Regions from separate parts of the Streptomyces sp. NPDC107765 genome, predicted to be linked through region 2. Evidence: riboswitches for the same ligand, from Rfam matches in the RefSeq annotation. Region 2 holds a riboswitch; the other holds the start of a gene.
What was found. A riboswitch is a leader RNA that binds a small molecule or an ion and turns the genes downstream of it on or off. The one in region 2 is predicted to bind ZMP and ZTP.
Positions count from the first base shown of each region.

Region 1 (5,066 bases), on a different contig from region 2:
CTCCTGGCGGAATCATGACGTCAGCGGAGCGGAATGTTCCGGAGGCGGGCGGCGTTCGGATTCCTGATCATGCGTCTGCCCGGTCCGGCCCCGGACCCGATGAGGAAAGGACCGCCCATGCCGCTCCCGTCCACCACCCCAGGCGCCGCACCGCCGCCCCCGGGAGAGCCGACGCGGGGCGACGAGCTGCGCGGCCGGGTCGTCGTCCTCATCGGCGGCGCCAGCGGCATCGGGCTGCGGGTCGCCCACCAGGCCGTCGCGGCCGGCGCCCGGGTCGTCCTCGGCGGCCGTACGCCCGACAGGCTCGCGGCCGCGGCCGAGGCGCTCGGCGACGCCGCCGACTGGCACCCGGTCGAGGTGACCGACCCCGGTTCCGTCGCCGCCTTCTTCGGCCCGCTCGACCGCGTCGACCACGTCTTCACCACCGCCGCGAACTACCGCGTCGGCCCGCTGCGTGAGCTCAGCGACGAGGACGCGGCGAGCCCCTTCACCTCCAAGTTCTGGGGCCAGTACCAGGTCGTCAAGCACGCGGCGCCGCTGCTGTCCGAGGACGGCTCGGTGGTGCTGATGTCCGGCGCCGCGGGCGCCCGGCCCCCGGCGCCCGCGCCCGCCTACGCCGCGTGCAACGCCGCGATCGAGGGACTCGCCCGGGGTCTGGCCGTCGAACTCGCCCCGGTCCGCGTCAACGTCGTCTCGCCCGGCACCGTCGACGGCAACCTCTGGGCCGGGCGCCCGGCCCAGGACCGCGAGGCCGCCTTCGCGCAGTACCGCAGGGACACCCTGCTGCACCGGCTCGGCACCGAGGACGAGATCGCGCACGCGGTGCTGTTCCTCTTCACCAACCGCTACATGACCGGCTCGACGCTCTACCCGGACGGGGGGTACACCCTGCGGTGAGGCCCGGCGGCCGCGGTGGAATCCGGCATCCGGGACCCGGCGTCAACACGGCGGACCGCTCGGGCGGTCCGCCCGCCCGGCGTCCCGCCCGCCGCGGCTCAGGCGTCCTGGTGCGCGGGCCGGGCCGCCGGCACCTGCCGCCGGGGCGGCAGCACGTCGGGCGCACGATGCGGCCGCAGCGCGGTGAGCGCGGTCTCGGTCTCCTCCATCAGGGCCCGGTAGGAGACCAGCCGCTGCCACTCCGGATCGGCGACTCCGGGTACCGTGGCCGAGCGCTCCGTCCACAGGCGCACCAGCGCCGCGTAGACGGGGGTCTGCCGGGTGATTTCCGCGGTGATCCAGCGTGGCGTGGCCGCGGGGCGGGGGAGGAACGTGTGACCGTGACCTGCGACGGTGCCGGAGGTAGGGGCGCTCATGGCCGTAGAAACGATTCTTCCGGCCTGGGGTCACTGCGTATTTTTGCGGCTGCCCGCACAGGAGTCCCGGCGGCATGGGGTTAAACCCCTCGAATATCACCTCATGCAGTGATCTATGGCCGGGAAGCGGACCAATCCGGACGAAAAAACGTTGTCGCTGTCATGGAACCGAGGGAGTTGTGGGAGCGCCACGCGGTACTCGCACAGGCGTTTTGCAGCAGCGATGACGAGGTCCGCCGGACGCAGGGACTCCTCGACGAGGCCGAGGCCCGCCGGTCCCGGACCCTGGCAGCCTTCGCCGTGACCGTCGGCAGCGACGCGGTGGTGGCGGACCTGCTCGGCCTGGACGAGCGCGAAGTGCGGCTGGCCCGCCGCACGGTGGGCAAGGACGACGCCCGCGCGGTCGCCAAGAGCCTGCTCGCCGAACAGACCCCGGCGCGGGAGCAGACCACGGTACGCGAGCCGTCCCCCGACCGACCGGCCGCCGCGCCGACCGCCACCCGGCCCGCACCGGCACCGGCCGCCCCGGACCGCCCCGCGGCGGACCGGCCCGCGCCCACCGGGGCCACGCCCGGCACCCCCGCCGGACAGACCGGCGCGTCCCCGGTCACCCACGACCCGGCCTGGGCGCCGGCCCTCGACGCGGTCCTGATGACCAGCTGGCACACCGGGGTCGACCTCACCGCACTCGCCACCGAACTCGGCCTGGACGTACGGCTCCTGGTCGCCCGCGCCCAGCAACTGTCCACGGAGACCCGCCCCGCCCCGGCCGCGCCGCCCGACCGCACCGGCCGGCACCGGAGAATGGCCACCCTCCAGCCCTCCCCACCGACCGATGCCGGCCCGGCCGCCTGGCGCGAACGCGCCGACCGGCCCGCGTGGGACCAGTACGAACACGACACCTGGAAACAGCAGCCGTACCAGCAGTACCAGTCGTACGCGACGGCCCATCCCCAGCACACCCAGTACGCCGCCTCGGCCACGTCCACCGGCTACCACCAGTACCCCACCCACCAGCCCCACCAGAATCACCACAGCCACCAGGCCCACCAGCACCCCCACGACAGCCAGACCACCCAGACCGTTCAGACCCTCCACAACGGTCAGCAGCTCCAGCACGGGCACGAGCACTACGCCGGGTACCAGGACGTCCAGGAGTACCCCGGGTACGAGCCCCCGCCGGCGCCCTCCGCACCCCCCACCTGGGACGCCAACGCCATCACCGCCGCCCAGCACGACTGGGACGGCATCCTCAGCCAGTGGGAGGCCACCACCCCCACCACCCCGCCCCTGTCCGCACCGGGGCACGGAGCCACCTGACCGGCTCGCCCTCCGCCCCCGCGGCTCCTCACCCGTTCGGGTGGGCCGTCGTCTAGAGTGGACGGCGGGCCGTGACTGGCGCTTGGGTGGGGCACCACCGGGGAGCGGCCCGGCCACCACGGTCACTGCCGCGCGCCTGGGCGATCCACGACGACGCCCAGGAGTACCCGATGTCCCCGACCGCCCGCCTCATGGACGGCACCGCACTGGCCCGCCGGATCATCGAGCAGGCCGCCGAGCGCGCCGCCGCCCTCACCGAGCAGACCAGCCAGGCCCCGTGCCTGGCGACCGTCCTGGTGGGGGAGGACCCCGCCTCGGTGACCTACGTCCGGATGAAGTGCAACCGCTGCGAGAAGGCCGGCATCCGCTCCCGGCACGTGGCCCTGCCCGCCACCACCACGACCGGTGAACTGGTCGACACCCTCACCGCGCTCTCCCAGGACCCCGGGGTGCACGGCATCCTCCTCCAGCACCCGGTCGGCCCGCACATCGACGAGCGCGCCGCCTTCGAGGCCATCGCCCCCGAGAAGGACGTCGACGGCGTCACCTACCACTCCTTCGCCACCATGAGCTTCGGCGCCGAGGGCTTCGCCTCCTGCACACCCGGCGGAATCCTCCGGCTGCTCGACCACTACGGCGTCGAGCTGGCCGGCAAGCACGCCGTCGTGGTCGGCCGCAGCGCGATCCTCGGCAAGCCGGTCGGGATGCTGCTGCTCGGCCGCAACGCCACCGTCACGTACTGCCACTCCCGCACCACCGACCTTGCCGCCCTCACCCGCCAGGCCGACCTCCTGATCGCCGCGGTCGGCCGGCCCCGCCTCCTCACCGCCGACCACATCAAGCCCGGCGCGGTCGTCATCGACGCCGGCTACAACCCCGGCAACATCGGCGACGTCGACTTCGACTCGGCCGCCACCCGCGCCTCCCTGATCACCCCGGTCCCCGGCGGCGTCGGCCCCATGACCATCGCCACCCTCCTCTCCCAGACCGTCGACGCCGCCACCCGCCAGCTCAAGGGCGCCTGACCCCGGAAGACCTCCGCAAGGCCGGTCCGCCCGGCCGGACGTGATCCCTCCGAGCCGCCTGCCCCGCAGTCGCCCACGGCGCTCCGTGCGCCCTGCGAGGCAGGCGTGCGCCCGGTCAGCGGTTTCAGAGCTGGAGCGACTTCGTCTGCAGGAATTCCCTCAGGCCGTGCGCGCCGAGTTCTCGTCCGACGCCTGATTGCCGGTAGCCGCCGAAGGGGGCGAGGGGGTTGTACGCGCCGCCGTTGACGGTCACTTGGCCACACTGCATCGCGCGGGCAAAGGCGATCGCCTGCTTCTGATCGGCCGCCCAGACGGACCCGGCGAGACCGTAGTCGGAGTCATTGGCAATGCGCAGGGCCTCCTCCTCGTCCTCGTACTTCAGGAACGAGAGCACGGGGCCGAAGATCTCTTCCCGCGCGATGCCCATTTCGGGAGTGACGTCGGCGAAGACGGTGGGACGGACGTAGAAGCCCTGGTCGCGGTCGTCAGGAGCCTCCGGGCCACCCGCGACGAGACGGGCGCCCGCTGCCAGGCCCCTGCGGATGTGGTCGCGGACCCTTTCCCGCTGGGCGCCGCTCACCACCGGGCCCAGACGGCAATCGGGGTCGGCCGGATCACCGGGACGATAGGCGGCGATCTCCTTGACGGCGAGGCGCACCGCCTCTTCGTAGTCAGCGGCGCACACCAGCGTGCGCGTCAAGGCATTGCAGGACTGCCCGGCGTTGCGCATGACGTCGGCGACGTTGGCGCGGACGGCCCGGGCGAGGTCGGCTCCGGGGAGGATGACATTGGCGGACTTCCCGCCGAGCTCGAGAGCGACCGGTTTCACCGCCGCACCGGCAAGGGCCCCGATGTGCTTGCCGACGGCCGTGGAACCGGTGAACGAGATCATGTCGACCCCGGGGTGGCGCACCAGTGCCTCCCCGGCTTCCGACCCCCGGCCCGTGACGAGGTTGAAGACCCCCGCGGGGAAGCCCGCGGCCGCTACGCACTCGGTGAACATCTGGGCCGACAGGGGGGTCAGTTCCGCGGGTTTCAACACGACCGTGCAGCCGGCGGCGAGTGCGGGCACGACCTTGCAGACGATCTGGTGCAGCGGGTAGTTCCACGGGGTGATGGCGCCGACGACTCCGACGGGCTCCAGCAGCACCAGGGAGTTGCCCACCTGCTCCTCGAAGGCGAAGTCGGCCGCGAGACCGGCATGCAAGCGCGTCACGGTGACGGGAAGACCGGCCTGCACCCTCCGGGAGAAGCCGATGGTGGTACCCACCTCAGCGGTGATGAGGGAGGCCATCTCGTCCTGCCGGGCGGCGAGTTGGTCGGACAGCGCGGCCAGTAACGCGGCGCGGCGGGCGGGGGCGGTGGCCGCCCAGCCGGGAAGGGCCGAACGGGCCGCGTCGACCGCGGC
Region 1 is NZ_JBVKBL010000016.1:35,504-40,569, reverse strand. It holds gene ACZ7MX_RS31530 (SDR family oxidoreductase) at 118-897, shown strand; gene ACZ7MX_RS31525 (hypothetical protein) at 996-1,313, opposite strand; gene ACZ7MX_RS31520 (hypothetical protein) at 1,476-2,633, shown strand; ZMP/ZTP riboswitch at 2,695-2,782, shown strand; gene ACZ7MX_RS31515 (bifunctional 5,10-methylenetetrahydrofolate dehydrogenase/5,10-methenyltetrahydrofolate cyclohydrolase) at 2,804-3,658, shown strand; gene ACZ7MX_RS31510 (aldehyde dehydrogenase family protein) at 3,783-5,066, opposite strand, start outside.
Region 1: another riboswitch for ZMP and ZTP. It lies ahead of ACZ7MX_RS31515 (bifunctional 5,10-methylenetetrahydrofolate dehydrogenase/5,10-methenyltetrahydrofolate cyclohydrolase); the one in region 2 lies ahead of ACZ7MX_RS06985 (serine hydroxymethyltransferase).

Region 2 (5,066 bases):
GAGAGCGGGCGGAAGGTGTCGGTGCCCTCCAGCCGGAGCGGGAAGGGGCGGGAGGCGGCCGCGACACCGGCCAGGTGGCGCTCGATGGCGGGCAACGCGTCGGCCTGGACCTCCGTGGGCGGGAGGAGGGTGATGTGGGTGGGGATGCCGTGTGCGGCGGGGTCCCCGAAGCCGGCGCGCTTCCGCTGGAGGAAGCTGCCGTACGGCTCCGGGACCGCGATCGAAACGCCCAGCGTTACGGTCCCCACTGGCCTCTCCCTCCTGACGTGTGTGCGGCGCGCTCGCGCACCCTCTTAGTGTGCCGGGTGCGCACCCCTGACGGGGAGCGTCCCCGGCCCTCGGACGGCCGGGCCGTTGTGCCCCCGTGAGTGGGGGCGGCGGCCCCGGCGGGGTCCGCGCGGCCGGCCGGGGCGGGCCGCGCGGACCGTTCCGTCAGTGCTTGGCCGGCAGGAGTCCGAGCCGGTCGTAGGTGGTGGCGAGGGTCTCCGCGGCGACCGCGCGGGCCTTCTCCGCGCCCTTGGCCAGCAGGGAGTCCAGCGTCTCGGGGTCGTCGAGGAATTCCCGCGTACGGTCCCGGAACGGTGTGACGAAGTCGACCATCACCTCGGCCAGATCCGTCTTGAGGGCGCCGTACATCTTGCCCTCGTAGGACTTCTCCAGGTCCGGGATGGCGGTGCCGGTGAGGGTGGAGAGGATGCTGAGGAGGTTGCTGACGCCGGGCTTGGCCTCGCGGTCGAAGCGGATCACCGTGTCGGTGTCCGTCACGGCGCTCTTGACCTTCTTCGCGGTGACCTTGGGGTCGTCGAGCAGGTCGATGATGCCCTTGGGCGAGGACGCCGACTTGCTCATCTTGATCGACGGGTCCTGAAGATCGAAGATCTTCGCCGTCTCCTTGAGGATGTACGGGTTGGGGATGGCGAAGGTGTCGCCGTAGCGGGTGTTGAAGCGATCCGCGAGGTCGCGGGTCAGCTCCAGGTGCTGGCGCTGGTCCTCGCCGACCGGGACCTGATCAGCCTGGTAGAGGAGGATGTCGGCCACCATCAGCACGGGGTAGGTGAACAGACCGACGGTGGTGCGGTCCGCGCCCTGCTTGGCCGACTTGTCCTTGAACTGGGTCATCCGGGAGGCCTCGCCGAAACCGGTGACGCAGTTCATGACCCAGCCGAGCTGGGCGTGCTCGGGCACGTGGCTCTGGACGAAGAGCGTGCAGCGCTCCGGGTCGAGGCCGGCCGCGAGCAGCTGGGCGGCCGCGATCCGGGTGTTGCGGCGCAGTTCCGCCGGGTCCTGCGGGACGGTGATCGCATGGAGGTCGACGACCATGTAGAAGGCGTCGTGGGACTCCTGGAGGTCCACCCACTGGCGCACCGCGCCGAGGTAGTTGCCGAGGTGGAAGGAGCCGGCGGTGGGCTGGATACCGGAGAGCACACGAGGACGTTCGAGAGCCATGGGATTGATTGTCTCAGGTCGCGGGGGGCGGTAGGGCGTCCGGTGGGCGCGGGGGCGGGGGCGGGCCTCGGGGGTGAGGGTGGGGGTTCGTAGGGGTGATCCCGCAGGGGGTTCTCGAACACATCCCCTAGGGGATGGCGAGGCCCCCTGCGGGGCCACAACGTGCAGGTGGGGGCGGGTATTCCCCGGCGGTCGGGGATTCGGCGGCGGTCGAGGATTCCCGGCGGTCGGTGATCCCCGGCGGTCGAGGATTCCCGGCGGTCGGTGATCCCCCGGCCGTCTACTCCCCCACGGCCGCCTACTCCCCGACAGCCAGTCCCGGCGCCGGGTAGGCCGCCATCAGCTCGGCGACCTCGGTGCGGATCACCGTGAGGGCGTCCTCGTCGCCCTTCGCCGCGGCCTGGACGCCGCGGTCGAACCACTCCGCGACCTGCGGCATCCGGTCCGTGCCCAGGCCGCGGGAGGTGAGCGCGGGGGTGCCGATGCGGATGCCGGAGGGGTCGAAGGGCTTACGGGGGTCGAAGGGGACGGTGTTGTAGTTGACGACGATGCCCGCCCGGTCCAGGGCCTTGGCCGCGACCTTGCCGGGGACGTCCTTCGACGTGAGGTCGATCAGCACCAGGTGGTTGTCGGTGCCGCCGGAGACCAGGTCGTAGCCGCGGGCGAGCAGCGCCTCGGCGAGCGCCTTGGCGTTGGCGACGACGGCGTGCGCGTACTCCCGGAAGGTCGGGGCGGCGGCCTCGTGCAGGGCGACCGCGATGGCGGCCGTGGTGTGGTTGTGCGGGCCGCCCTGCAGACCGGGGAAGACCGCCTTGTCGACGGCCTTGGCGTGGCTGGCCCGGGACATCAGCATCGCGCCCCGCGGTCCGCGCAGGGTCTTGTGGGTGGTGGTGGAGATGACGTCCGCGTGCGGGACGGGCGACGGGTGGGCGCCGCCCGCGACCAGCCCGGCGATGTGCGCGATGTCCGCGACGAGGACGGCATCGACCTCGCGGGCGATCTCGCCGAACGCGGCGAAGTCGATGGTGCGCGGGACGGCGGTACCACCACAGAAGATGATCTTCGGGCGTTCCTTGCGGGCGAGGTCGCGCACCTCGTCGAAGTCGATCAGCGCGGTGTCGGCGCGTACGCCGTACTGGACGCCGCGGAACCACGTGCCGGTCGCCGAGACGCCCCAGCCGTGCGTGAGGTGGCCGCCCATCGGCAGCGCCATGCCGAGCACGGTGTCGCCCGGCTCGGCGAACGCGAGATAGGCGGCGAGGTTGGCGGGCGAGCCCGAGTACGGCTGGACGTTGGCGTGTTCGACGCCGAAGACGGCCTTGGCGCGCTCGACGGCCAGGGTCTCGACGAGGTCGATGTTCTGCTGGCCTTCGTAGTAGCGACGGCCCGGGTATCCCTCGCTGTACTTGTTCTGCAGGACCGTGCCGGTGGCTTCCAGGACGGCCGCGGAGACGTAGTTCTCGCTGGGGATCAGCCGCAGCGTGTCGGCCTGGAGCTGCTCCTCGGCGCCGACCAGCGCGGCCAGTTCGGGGTCGGCGGCGCTCAGCGCGGGATGGGAGAGGGATGCGGACTGCGGGTGCGCGGAGTGGGCGTGCGCGGACTGCGGAAGTGACATGGCGTCCTCCGGGGCGGTCGATCGGTGGTCCGGTCGTGGTCCCGGGGTGCCCAGGCGGGGCGACACCTCGTGGTGGTGGCCACGCAGCGCTCCCTCGGGGTCGCTTCCCCGTACGCCAGTCGCGATGCGCACCGCCGAGTCTAGACGGCCGTGCGCGCCCCGGTGCCGGGAACACCCCTTCTGCCCCACAAGCTGGTGCCGGCACCACCCGACCGTCCTGGCGGCTTCCGGACGAACCGCCTGCGGGGCAATATAGAGGGGCATATAGGGAAACTCACTCCATACACCCCGTACGGTCTACCGGAACGGAGTCACGGTGACGTCCACGGAACCCGGCACCGCAGCCGCCACGGAACCCGGCATCGCAGCCGCCCTCGCCGCCGCGGAAGCCCACAGCGCGCACAACTACCACCCGCTCCCGGTGGTCGTGGCGACCGCCGAGGGTGCCTGGATGACGGACGTGACGGGCCGGCGCTATCTGGACATGCTCGCCGGGTACTCCGCGCTGAACTTCGGGCACGGCCACCCGCGGCTGCTGGCCGCCGCCCGCGCCCAGCTGGAACGGGTCACCCTCACCTCCCGCGCCTTCCACCACGACCGGTTCGGCGACTTCTGCACCCGGCTGGCCGAGCTGTGCGGGATGGAACTGGTGCTGCCGATGAACACCGGCGCCGAGGCGGTGGAGACCGCGGTGAAGACGGCCCGCAAATGGGGCTACCAGGTCAAGGGCGTCCCGGACGGCCGGGCGAAGATCGTCGTCGCGGACGGCAACTTCCACGGCCGGACCACCACCATCGTCTCGTTCTCCACCGATCCCGAGGCCCGCGCCGGCTTCGGCCCGTACACCCCCGGTTTCGAGATCGTCCCCTACGGCGACCTGGCCGCGATGGAGGCGGCGGTCGACGAGCGGACCGTCGCGGTGCTGCTGGAGCCGATCCAGGGCGAGGCGGGCGTACGGGTGCCGCCGCCCGGCTATCTGGCGGGCGTGCGCGAGCTGACCCGGCGGCGGAACGTGCTGTTCGTCGCCGATGAGATCCAGTCCGGGCTGGGCCGCACGGGCCGGACCTTCGCCTGTGAGCACGAGGGCGTGGTGCCCGACGTGTACGTGCTCGGCAAGGCGCTGGGCGGCGGGGTGGTGCCGGTGTCGGCGGTGGTGTCCTCCCGCGAGGTGCTGGGCGTCTTCGCGCCGGGCGAGCACGGCTCGACGTTCGGCGGGAACCCGCTGGCCTGCGCGGTCGCGCTGGAGGTGATCGCGATGCTGCGGACCGGCGAATACCAGGAACGGGCAACGGAGTTGGGCGAGCACCTGCACAGCGAGCTGGGGCTGCTGGTGGGCGGCGGGACGGTGGACGCGGTGCGCGGCCGCGGACTGTGGGCGGGCGTGGACGTCAACCCGTCCCGCGGCACCGGGCGCGCGGTCTCCGAGCAGCTGATGGCACGCGGCGTCCTGGTCAAGGACACCCACGGCGCGACGATCCGGCTCGCGCCGCCCCTGATGATCAGCAAGGAGGACCTGGACTGGGGGCTGGAACGGCTGCGGGACGTCCTGGAGGCGTGACGGGGGGCCTGCCGGAGGGCGCGGGACGGGAGGGACAGGAGGGTGTGAGGAACGGCGTGGCGGGGGGCGCGAGGGGGCGGCGGACGTGCAGCGGGCGGCCGGCGGCGGGCGCGAGGCCCTGGCCGCTCGCTGTGCCAGGCCAGGCCCGTGCCGAGCCCCGCGCCAGCCCGTCCGGCGCGGCGGATCACAGGGCGGAAGGACCGGCTCGGCGGGTCGCACGGGGAAAGGCCGGCTCAGCGGATCACATGGGGGAGGAAGCGGGCGTACTCGTCCGTGACCGGTCCCGCCGACTCGCGGATGCCGAGGCCGGCCGCCTCGTCCTCGACGACCCAGGCACCCAGCACCACCCGGTTCCCGTCGAAGTCCGGCAGCGGCGCCAACTCCTGGTAGCAGCACGGGTCGTCGGGCCCGCGCAGCACCGGCTCGTCGCCCGGCTGGTGCAGGGTG
Region 2 is NZ_JBVKBL010000002.1:551,630-556,695, forward strand. It holds gene ACZ7MX_RS06975 (2'-5' RNA ligase family protein) at 1-248, opposite strand, end outside; gene trpS (tryptophan--tRNA ligase) at 433-1,446, opposite strand; gene ACZ7MX_RS06985 (serine hydroxymethyltransferase) at 1,745-3,061, opposite strand; ZMP/ZTP riboswitch at 3,103-3,194, opposite strand; gene rocD (ornithine--oxo-acid transaminase) at 3,378-4,619, shown strand; gene ACZ7MX_RS06995 (glutathionylspermidine synthase family protein) at 4,853-5,066, opposite strand, start outside.